Regions from separate parts of the Enterococcus sp. AAFC-DPL-6103 genome, predicted to be linked through region 2. Evidence: predicted binding sites of a transcription regulator. Region 2 holds the regulator's gene; each other region holds the start of a gene.

Region 1 (3,921 bases), 1.1 Mb from region 2:
GTACACCACACCCCGTCGCAATCAACATCGGGATGAACGACTTACCTGACAAGCCAAACTTGCGGAACAAACGATCCATCACAAAAGCAATGCGTGCCATATACCCGCAGTCCTCAAGAAAACTTAAACAGAGAAACAGAACCATCAGTTGTGGTAAAAAGCCTAACACTGCACCAACACCAGCAATGATTCCATTCAAAATGAGTTGTTGCATCCAGTCTGCGACTTGAGCAGCCTGTAACCAGCTTCCAACTGTTTCCGGTACCCATGAGCCAAAGAATGTATCATTGATCCAGTCCGTGCCCATCGTTCCAATTGTTTGAATGGCTAAATAATAGATAAACCACATCACTAGCGCAAAGATTGGTAACGCCAACCAACGATTCGTTACGATTCGATCAATTTTGTCGCTTAACGAATATTGGAAGGAGTCAACCGTTACCATACTCAAAGCTGTTAGCTGTGTGATAAATTCATATCTTTCATTGACGAGAATCGTTTCGCTTTCTTCTGCAAAAATTTTTTCTGTTAACTGGATCAGCTCTTCAATTTCTTTTGTTTGTTGCGTTGTTAACACTAATTCAGAACTAGCTAATGTTTCTCGTTCAAAGTACTTCAAGGCATACCAACGTTGGTTTTTCATTGTGAAATCAAAATGCAAGACATCTTCAATTTCATTTAATGCTGCTTCCAATCGCGGATCGTACTCGCACGGTTCTGGTATGGTAAAAGTTTCTCGAGTAGTTAACAACTTTGAAACACGCTCAAGTCCTTGGTTTTTGACAACACTCATCGGAATAACTGGCACACCTAAACCATAAGACAATTTTTCCAGATTAATTGTTTTTCCTTCTTTTTTGACCACATCCATCATGTTTAAACAGACAACCACTGGAATTTCTAAATCAAGTAACTGCGTAGTTAGATAGAGGTTTCTTTCCAGATTCGTCGCATCTACGATATTCAACACAACATCTGGACGTTCATGAATCAAATACTCTCTGGCAACCATTTCTTCAGGTGTGTACGGTGAGAGAGAATAAATACCGGGTAAATCTTGAATATGAATGGCTGGATGTTTTTTCAGGCTACCTGATTTTTTTTCGACTGTCACTCCTGGCCAATTTCCAACATATTGATTGGCTCCCGTCAGCGCATTGAATAGACTTGTCTTCCCACTGTTAGGATTACCAACTAACGCAACTTCAATACTCATTCACTTTGCTCCTTTTGAACAAGAATCAATTCAGCTTCTTTTTTTCGCAATGTTAATTCATATCCGCGTAAAGTAATCTCGAGTGGATCGCCCAATGGTGCTAACTTCCGAATCACAACTCGAACATTTTTAGTCACACCCATATCCATTAAACGTCGTTTCACTGCACCTTGCCCATGAATAGCAACCACTGTCGCACTTTCACCAACAGTTAGTTGATCAAGGGATGTCCAAGCTTCAGCTAATGATTCTGGCTTCTTCACAATGATTTGCGCTAATAATTCTCGATTGACTGCAATTCGATTGTTCTTTAATAGTAGAATTGCATTTTCCCCTGAAAAATTCACAACAACAATTTTGGTTCCTGGAATGATTCCTAAATTTTGTAAATGATTTTTGACAGACTCTTTTGTCTGGATTTTGACAATTTGGTAAACTAAATTCTGTTTTGCTTGTGCTAAAGTTTCCATCCGAAATCCTTTCTTGTGAAAAAAATCATGTAGGGAAATGATTTCATTCTTTTTGTTTCTATTTATTTTTATTGAACATATTAACGATTGATAATCATTCTCAACAAGAATAACTCCATCAATTGAGAAAGTCAATTATCATTGTGAAAGATTACACTTTCGTTATAAATTATTTTAATTTGATGGAAAAAAATTCTTTTTAAGCGGTTATCCACAGCTTTTTTTTACTTGATTATGGTTTTTTCCTTACTGATGCTTGCTTTCAATTGTTTTTCAAAAAACACAAAACTTAGTATTCCACAGTTTCCACAACACAATATATAGTGTTTCTTAATTGACTTTTTTACTAAGAGTTTTATACTATTGATTATAGATAACGACGGAATATGTTATGAGGAGGCAGAAAGAATGAACGTAAAAATTTTTTCTAAAAACAACTGTATGCAATGTAAAATGGTCAAACGCTTTTTAGCTGATAATAAAATTGATTTTGAAGAAGTAAATATCGATGAAAAACCAGAAGCAATCAATTGGTTGAAAGAACAAGGATTCCAAAGCGTCCCTGTGACAACTTCTGAAATTGAAACAGTTATTGGCTTTCGTCCAGATCAATTACGCAAATTAGCTAGCTAATTTGTCTATCAACTAAAAATAGGTAGCACACTTGGATTTGACGGCTCGACCAAAAGCCCCAAATCCTTTTTTAAAGCACGATTCTCCAAAACTAAACAAAAAGAAAAGAAGGTTGGGCGTACTTATGAGTCTTAAAAATTTAAAAGATGTCAGTTACTTTAAGTTAAACAACGAGATTAACCGACCAGTTAACGGTCAAATTCCTTTGAACAAGGATAAAGAAGCTCTTGCAGCTTTTTTTGAGGAAAATGTGCAACCAAATACAATGACATTTCCAACAATCAAAGAAAAAATCGATTATCTGATTGAAAATCAATATATCGAAGCAGAATTTATCCAATTATATTCTGATAAATTTATTGAAAAGTTGTACCAATTTTTGGCAGACCAACACTTTACCTTTAAGTCATTTATGGCAGCTTATAAATTTTATTCTCAATATGCGTTAAAAACAAATGATGGCTCTGCTTATCTTGAATCTTATGAAGATCGTGTAGCTTTCAATGCTTTATACTTTGCAAATGGTGATGAAGCACTTGCATTAGCTTTAGCAGATGAAATGATCCATCAACGTTACCAACCCGCAACTCCTTCATTCTTAAATGCTGGGCGTAAACGTCGTGGCGAGTTAGTTTCTTGTTTCTTAACACAAGTGACTGATGATATGAATTCAATTGGGCGATCAATCAACTCCGCTCTACAATTATCTCGTATTGGTGGCGGTGTAGGGATTACTCTTTCCAACTTACGTGAAGCAGGTGCCCCTATCAAAGGATATGAAGGAGCAGCTAGTGGTGTCGTTCCTGTCATGAAATTATTCGAAGATAGCTTTAGTTATTCAAATCAATTAGGTCAACGTCAAGGTGCTGGTGTGGTTTATTTGAACGTTTTCCACCCAGATATCGTTGCCTTTTTATCTGCCAAAAAAGAAAATGCTGATGAAAAAATCCGTGTCAAAACACTTTCTCTTGGTGTTGTTGTTCCAGATAAGTTCTATGAATTGACTCGTAAAAACGAAGAAATGTATTTATTTAGTCCTTATAGTGTAGAAAAAGAATACGGCGTTCCATTTTCTTATGTAGATATCACGGAAGAATATGATAACTTAGTAGCAAATCCTAATATTCGTAAACAAAAAATCAAAGCACGTGATTTAGAAAATGAAATTTCAAAATTACAACAAGAATCTGGTTATCCTTATATCATCAATATTGATACAGCGAACCGTGAAAACCCAATCGACGGCAAAATCATCATGAGTAATCTATGTTCTGAAATCTTACAAGTCCAAACACCTTCTGTTATCAATGGCAAGCAAGAGTACGAAGTGTTAGGAACAGATATTTCATGTAATCTAGGTTCAACGAATATTGTTAACTTGATGGATAGTCCCGACTTTGGAAAATCGATTCGAACAATGACTCGTGCCCTAACATACATTACAGATGCTTCTGATATTGATGTTGTGCCACCAATCCAAAATGGAAACAAACTAAATCATACCATTGGACTAGGCGCAATGGGCTTACACACTTACTTTGCAAAAGAACAAATGGAATATGGTTCTGAAGATTCGTTAGACTTTACCAATATCTATTTCAT
Region 2 (3,921 bases):
ATCATTCGTAGACTGATTGCCACAAGCAGTCAATAATAAAAATGTTGTCGCTAAGGTCAAGCAAGATACTATTCGCTTCATAAACCACATCTCCCGTTCTTTTATTCACTTTTAGCTGTTTCTACGGTTCTTTCCAGTCATCTCGATTTCTTTTGTTAAATAACGAATTCGTTCCATAATACGTTTAGCTTTTAATGGTTCTTCATCACCACGTTGTGTAACAGACAAATGTTTTTCTAACTCATCCATTGTAAAATTTGATGAGAAAAATGTCGGTAATTGTTCTTGCATTCGATATTGCAAAATAACACCAAATACTTCATCACGAATCCAACTACTCATTGCATCGGCTCCAATGTCATCCATCATTAAGACGGGCGAGCGCTTCACCGCATCTAGTTTGTCCGAAACTTGGTCTTTTCCAATTGCTTGCTTCATTTCAACTGCAAATGTCGGAAAATGAACAAGCGTAGTTGTATACCCTGCAACTGCTAGGTCATGTGCAATTGCACCTAATAAATACGTTTTACCAATTCCAAAGCTTCCAACTAAATATAGCCCTTTGTGGTAACCTTTAGGATCATTTGTGTATTGCTCCACAAAATTGAATGCTTCAAAAAAGGCATCACTACGGCCACTTGTTTGCTCAAATCCTTCAAATGTAGCCGTTTGTATATCTTTCGGCATATCCATTGCTTTCACACGACTACGGATTTCTTCTTGTTTTTGTCGAGCAATTAATGCTTCAGTCGGTACGTAGGTGACATCCACATAATGAAAGTTCAACACCAGTTTTGGCTCGTAGCCTGGTGCAATCATTGTTGGATCATTTTTCTGATATTTTCGCTTTTCTTGAACAAACTCATAAAGTTTTGCATAACTTTTTTCAATATCTGCTTGTGTTAAACGCTCTTGGTGTTCTGCCAAAAAAGCTTGAACATCTGAATCATTCAATACTTCTTGAATCATTTCGGCATACTTTTCTTGATAATTACGTTTGCTAATGATCTTTTTTAGCTCTCTTCCAACATCTTCCATTAGTTGTCACCCTCCTTTTTAGCAAGATATTCTTTAAAGCGACGATCAATTTCTGCTTGTTTTTCTTGACTGATTTTCTTCTCATCTTTTGGTTGATTTACCCAATCAGGTAATTTTTCTCGGCGCACATTTCGACGAGTATTTGAGTAGTTTCTCGTTTGCTTTTTCTCTGCGCTTTCTTGGCTTTTCTTTTTAATATGAGCAATAGCATCTTCCGCTGTCATGATTTTCTGTTGTGCCCATTCGTTAGCAATTGTGTTGACATAGTTTGTCCCTAAACTTGCTTGATTTTTGATGACCAATACGTAATTCAATAGCACATTGATGACACTACTTGGAAGCCCTGAGCGAGAAACAAGCTCTTGCATCAACCACGTTTCTGATTTAGATACATACCCATTTTTTTCTTTTTTGATTGACTCTAAATATTTCATTGGCGGAACACTTTGGGCCTCTTTGATTAACTGCACAGAGGCTGCAGACAGTTGTCCATGATTAGGCGCTGATTCCACCTTTTTGATTTCGGTGCTGTCTAGATTTTCTGCAGGTACCTTTAGCGTAGATGATTGACTCACAGGGTTTGCCAAAAAGATTTTTTGAAGTTCTTTCAAAGAAATTTTTTGCTCTGTGAAGTCGTACGCTTCAACGATTTTCTCACCTAAAGCTAAATCATCCAATCCATACAATTGTTGGTACATTTCGAGTTGTTTGATGGTTGGTTCATCTGGTTTGTCAATATGTTTTTTTTGCAACCAGTTTGTCAAAAAAGACCAGTCAATCGTGCTTTTTTCAGGTAACCGTTTCGTTATTGCTTGCTCAGTAAATGTTTCTTCCAGCTTCTCGATTTGCTGTTTGTCAGCGGCAAAGGATGCCTCGTTAAATTGGTACACTTCTAAAAATTTTTTAGTTTTTTTCTGATAGCCTTCTGTTGAAAGTTTTTTTGGTTCGAAATGTTTAACTAACTGATCAAAGCGACGTTGACCAACCTTTTCTAATAGTAAAAAACTTAAAACAGAATCCATAAAGAATTGTTTCACCGACATTGGTTCCAGTAATTCATACAGGAAACATGCACCTAGGCTAGGGTCTTCTTTATAATAAACATCTAATAAGCCAATTCCCTCAAGTTTTTTTCGTGCTTCGTAAAATTGAGGAATACCACAACCAAGACTACTCAATAAATCTGCGTGAAGTCCTTCTGGTCCTTGGCCAGTCTCTAAAGAAATTTCTGTCAAAAGAGTAAGATAAATACTAAGCGCTTCTCCACCAATCAAAGGTTGGTAAAGATAGAGCAACGCATTTCGATTTTCTTCTTTTAAAGGACTCCGCTTTCTTCCTTGGTAGATATTTTTTGGTTGAAGCTCTTTCCAAGCATTTTCCAAGGAAATGCCCCCTTTATTCTGTACTTTCGTCTTCGGTATCTTTAGAATTGTTATTTTCTTTTGCCTTCTCTACGATATCTTGCAACTCTTTTAAGAATACAGACATATCTTTAAATTGGCGATACACACTTGCAAAACGAATATAGGCAATTTCATCCAAATTTACAAGATCTTCCATGACATATTCCCCAATTAAATTGGTTGATACTTCGTTTTCGCCCAAACTTCGGACACGATTTTCTACATGGTTCACAATTTGCTCCATTTGCTCCATAGCAACTGGACGTTTTTCGGCTGAACGAATCAATCCTCTTAAAATCTTATCTCGATTAAACTCTTCACGCTCACCGTTTTTCTTGATAACTAGCAGTGGTGCAGCTTCGATTCTTTCAAATGTTGTAAAACGAAATGAGCAATTTTCACACTCACGTCGACGACGAATCGCCCGACCATCATCTGCTTGACGACTATCAATAACACGGGAATTATTATGTTGACATCTTGGACATCTCATTTAGTTCACCTCATGTATCATTTAAGTTTTATAAAAAGAACATTCTGCTCTTTCATAGTTAGTTGCATTATAACATGAAACTTTTATGTTAAGCGACTTTCTCAACTAAAAAGATGCAGTTTTCATCGGCCATAAAGCGTTTTTATCCATTCATCGCAAAAAAATGAGTTGTGACAAAAGTTTATCACAACTCATTTGACGATCAAAACGAAACTGTGAAAGATTTTCAACTGTTTCCTTTTGAAAACATGACTCATGTTTTCAAAAACTACAATTTTTCTTCAATACCAGTGTAATGTTTTAACCGTTGTTCTTCAATTTTTTGTTCATCAGGGATGTGTTCAGCGTCTGGGAGTGGCTTTTTTGTTCGATCAGTCATTTCTTTTTTTCGTTCTTGTGTCAGATCTTGTTGACGTGCTTCTTTTTCTGCTTGTTGATCATCTAGTTCAGCAATTCGTTCTTTATATTGGTCTGCTTTCTTTTTCCCAATCTCGGCTTGTACACGGCCTTCATTTTTTAATTCTTCTTTATCAAGTAACTCACCAATCTTTTCTTTGGCAGATCCGACAACTTTATCTTTTTGATTCTTGATATTTCCCATACAAATCCCTCCCCTTTTCTTATCTTTAGCATAACAAAAATGAACAAGATACTCAAAATATACGACTAATTGATCATTCTCATAGATGTAAAAATACTTGTTTCACGTCTTTGATGACTTGTAAGCAAAAAAAGCATTAAACTAAAAAGCAAAGCACTCCGTTTAGCTAACGAAGCACTTTGCTTTTGTATTTTTAATCTGTTATAAAGATTGTTGCTTTAGCCATGACTCGACTTGTTGGACTAATTCTTCTTTTGTTCGAGTATTATCAAACAAAATATCCGCTCGTTCTTTTTTCACTTCGATTGACCACTGCGTCTTTATTCGTTTTAATGCTTCAGTTTCTGTTAATTGATTTCGTTTCATCAATCGTTCAAGCTGAATCG
Region 3 (3,921 bases), 710 kb from region 2:
TCACTGACAATTAGCGTTGGGCCACTATAGCGCATCATGCTTTCACCTAGCATGTCCGGACGAATCGATTGGATTTTCAAAGCCGTTTGATTCGGTAGATAGATTCTTTTCCCGTAAATCGAGATATTTCTCACTAAAGACTGGATCTCATCCAATAATATAGTGTGGTTATCTGACTTCAACTGGATCTTTGGTAATCGAGGATTCATTTTTCGGAAGTTTTGATATTCTTTTTCTGTAATTAAATTTACCAATTGAAACTCTTGCCCGTCTTCTACCTGCCCTAAACGAAAATCATGTACACTTCCAACTACTTTATAGTTCAAAACCATTTCTTGGGTAATTTTTTGCTTTTCTTTGGCCAAAATCGGCGCAATAAACTCCGCTGTCTGAGCGTCCAATTGATAATCTGTTGCATTCTCAATATCCGTTGTATGAATAACTAAGGTAGCTAAAGAAGTTACACCACCAATAGTTGCTAAAGAAACACCTAAGATCAATGTAATCAAGGAACTTGTTCGCCACCCCTTCATCAAATGAATCTGTGTATTGCCAATCATCAACAAATTGATTCCACGGTAACCAACCCTCCATTTGCTCAAACTATTCAGTAAGAAACGTAATGAAAAACAGAAAAAGAGATACGTTCCAATCACACATAATAAAAAAATTAAAAATGGATAACTAAAAATCAAGCCAAACTGAGCACCATTTTCTACTAACCACGTTAAATACTCGCGAAAATGAATTGCGCCAAAATAACCGCTTGTCAATAGAAACAATCCGATGATGCCCAGCAAACGGTGTCTGGTTCGTAAACGCATTTTTTTACTAACTACTCGCTCTGCATTTCCAAAACTTTGGATCATTGGGTAACGCCAAATTTTCCAAGTAGAGTGCACCGATACAATCAAAATAATCAGAAAAAATACAACCAATGTATCAACGATGGACGACCAAGCAACAAAAAATGGACTATCGATTTGCATTCGCATCATTCGAACTAAAATCATTTGAAAAAGTTTTGAAAAAACAATCCCTAACAAAATACCTGTCACACAAGAGAATAGACCAATCACCATCGTCTCAATCAGATAGATCGAAGAAATTTGAAACTTACTTACCCCAAACAATTGATAGATACCAATTTCTTTTTCACGACGATTTAGAAAAAAACGATTCGCACTATAAACAAAAAATAGTAACACCAACGTAATCATAAACGTTCCAAAACCGAGTGCACCATCAATCGATCCGTCTTGACTCGCACGGCGAACTAACGATTGATCGTACGTCATCGAATTAAAAGAATAGTAAATCATGACTGAAAAAGTCAGACTAAAAAAATAAATCAAGTACCCCCGCGACTGTCTAAATAAACTTCTGGCAGCCAACTTATAAAGCATTGATCTTGCCACCTCCCCCGATTGTCGCTTGCATATCGATCACTTTTTCAAAAAATTCACTTCGCGAGCCGCGACGAACAACTTCAGAAAAAATCACACCATCTTTGATAAATAAAATGCGATTACAATAACTTGCGGTATAAGGATCATGAGTTACCATTAACACAGTTGCCTTTTCTTTTTGATTCATCAATGTTAAATAATTTAATAATTCTGTTGCTGACTTTGAATCAAGTGAGCCTGTTGGTTCATCTGCAAAAATAACTTTTGGATGAACAACTAAGGCACGTGCCGCCGCAATTCGTTGACGTTGCCCGACCGATAATTCATCTGGATAGCGTTTCATGATTTCTTCAATGTCTAGCAATTGTGCAACATGTAAGACACGCCGCTCCATTTCTTCTTTTGGCATCCGTTCCACTGCTAAAGGCAATAAAATATTATCTTTGGCATTCAATGTATCAACTAAGTTAAACTCCTGAAAAATAAAACCTAATTGCTTTCGTCTAAAATCACTAAGCTGACTACTCTTCATTTTAGTGATTTCTTTTCCTTCAATCGTGACACTTCCCATAGTTGGCAAACTGATCGTCGATAAGATATTCATCAAAGTTGTTTTCCCTGCACCACTTGGACCCATAATTCCTACGAATTCTCCTTCGTCCACAGTAAAAGAAAGATTGTCTAGTACTTTGACGGGCGCTAATTTATTTCCATAAATTTTACTGAGATGCTTCACCTCAATCATTCGTTCCATATGTTTGCCCTCCTAAAATATTCCTCACTACTTTTATTATACTTGCATCGTAGCATAGTCTTTTGTTTTTTTCTCTTTAGTTTTTGTCACTTTGAGTAAAAAAAATGTTTTTTTATTTTTTTTTTGCTTTTTTTATTCATTTTATAAATCCTGTGTTTGCACGTTTTCACTTTTTTTCACAAAGGAATATACACCATATATGGTATATTCACTTGTTTATACATCAAATAACCCCCTACATATAGTTGCCCGTTTTATTAATTTGTTTTATGATAGACAAGAAGAATTTAGTAGGAGTTGAGAAGATGAAGGTAAACTATAAAGAAATGCCAGCCAACGAAGTACAATCACCCACAATCAAAATCATTAAACGTGATGGTCGTCACGTCGACTTTGATGAACAAAAAATCAATGAAGCATTAGTCAAAGCTGAGAAGAAAATTCATGGCTCTTTGTCTCCCCTTGCCTATGAACGGATTCAGTCAATCGTTGACTTAGTTGTCGCCGAAATCAAGAGCCGTTTTGTTGAAAATGTCAAAATCTATGAAGTTCAAAATATCGTTGAGCACATTCTACTTGAAAAAAATGAATATGAACTTGCTGAAGAATATATCCGTTATCGTACACGACGTGATTTTGAACGTAGCAAAGCAACTGATATCAACTTTTCCATTGAAAAATTGATCAACAAGGATCAAACAGTTGTCAATGAAAATGCGAATAAAGACAGTAATGTTTTTAATACGCAACGTGATCTGACTGCTGGAATCGTTGGTAAGTCAATTGGTTTGAAAATGTTACCTCCTCATATTGCCAATGCCCATCAAAAAGGCGATATCCATTATCATGATTTAGACTATCATCCATATACACCAATGACCAATTGTTGTTTGATTGACTTTAAAGGCATGTTAAATAATGGTTTTAAAATTGGGAATGCTGAAGTTGAATCACCAAAATCGATTCAAACAGCAACTGCCCAAATCTCACAAATCATCGCCAATGTAGCTTCTAGTCAGTATGGTGGTTGTTCGGCTGATCGCACAGATGAACTACTTGCGCCATTTGCTGAATTAAATTATCAAAAACATTTAAAAGATGCACAAGAATGGGTCGAAACAACAGAACGACAAGAAGCTTACGCCAAAGCAAAAACAAAAAAAGATATCTTTGATGCAATGCAAAGTTTAGAATATGAAATCAATACCTTGTTTACCTCTAATGGACAAACACCTTTCACCTCTCTTGGCTTTGGACTTGGTGAAAATTGGTTTGAACGTGAAATTCAAAAGGCTATTTTACAAATTCGAATCAATGGACTTGGAAGCGAAAAACGAACAGCCATTTTTCCAAAACTCATTTTTACACTCAAAGCTGGCGTGAATCTTGCGCCAACGGATCCAAACTATGATATTAAAGAATTAGCTTTGGAATGTGCAACCAAACGGATGTACCCAGATATTTTAAATTATGACAAAATCGTTGAACTAACAGGTAGTTTCAAAGTCCCAATGGGTTGTCGCTCATTCTTACAAGGATGGAAAGACGAAAATGGAACAGAAATCAATGTGGGGCGCATGAATCTAGGTGTAGTCACGCTAAACTTACCTCGAATTGCAATGGAAGCAAAAGGAAGTCAAGAAAAGTTTTGGCAACTATTAGCTGATCGTCTTGAAATCATGAAGGATGCCTTGGTTTATCGCGTAGAACGTTGTAAAGAAGCTATCCCTGCAAATGCGCCAATTCTATATATGTACG

Evidence for each region. The regulator NrdR, encoded in region 2, represses ribonucleotide reductase genes. The targets are predictions, from matches to a motif close to ACACNATATATNGTGT.
Region 1: nrdH (glutaredoxin-like protein NrdH) is a predicted target of NrdR. The motif match lies at 1,998-2,013, and genes of this name have one in related genera.
Region 3: nrdD (anaerobic ribonucleoside-triphosphate reductase) is a predicted target of NrdR. The motif match lies at 2,354-2,369, and genes of this name have one in related genera.

Annotation. Positions count from the first base shown of each region.
Region 1 covers NZ_CM177102.1:2,287,278-2,291,198, forward strand. Annotated here, with positions in the region: gene feoB (ferrous iron transport protein B) at 1-1,216, opposite strand, end outside; gene AC4BC3_RS10870 (FeoA family protein) at 1,213-1,686, opposite strand; gene nrdH (glutaredoxin-like protein NrdH) at 2,095-2,319, shown strand; gene nrdE (class 1b ribonucleoside-diphosphate reductase subunit alpha) at 2,444-3,921, shown strand, end outside.
Region 2 covers NZ_CM177102.1:1,159,487-1,163,407, reverse strand. Annotated here, with positions in the region: gene AC4BC3_RS05680 (hypothetical protein) at 1-81, opposite strand, end outside; gene dnaI (primosomal protein DnaI) at 112-1,038, opposite strand; gene AC4BC3_RS05670 (replication initiation and membrane attachment family protein) at 1,038-2,420, opposite strand; gene nrdR (transcriptional regulator NrdR) at 2,434-2,934, opposite strand; gene AC4BC3_RS05660 (CsbD family protein) at 3,203-3,535, opposite strand; gene coaE (dephospho-CoA kinase) at 3,737-3,921, opposite strand, start outside.
Region 3 covers NZ_CM177102.1:1,865,832-1,869,752, forward strand. Annotated here, with positions in the region: gene AC4BC3_RS08915 (ABC transporter permease) at 1-1,406, opposite strand, end outside; gene AC4BC3_RS08920 (ABC transporter ATP-binding protein) at 1,396-2,163, opposite strand; gene nrdD (anaerobic ribonucleoside-triphosphate reductase) at 2,469-3,921, shown strand, end outside.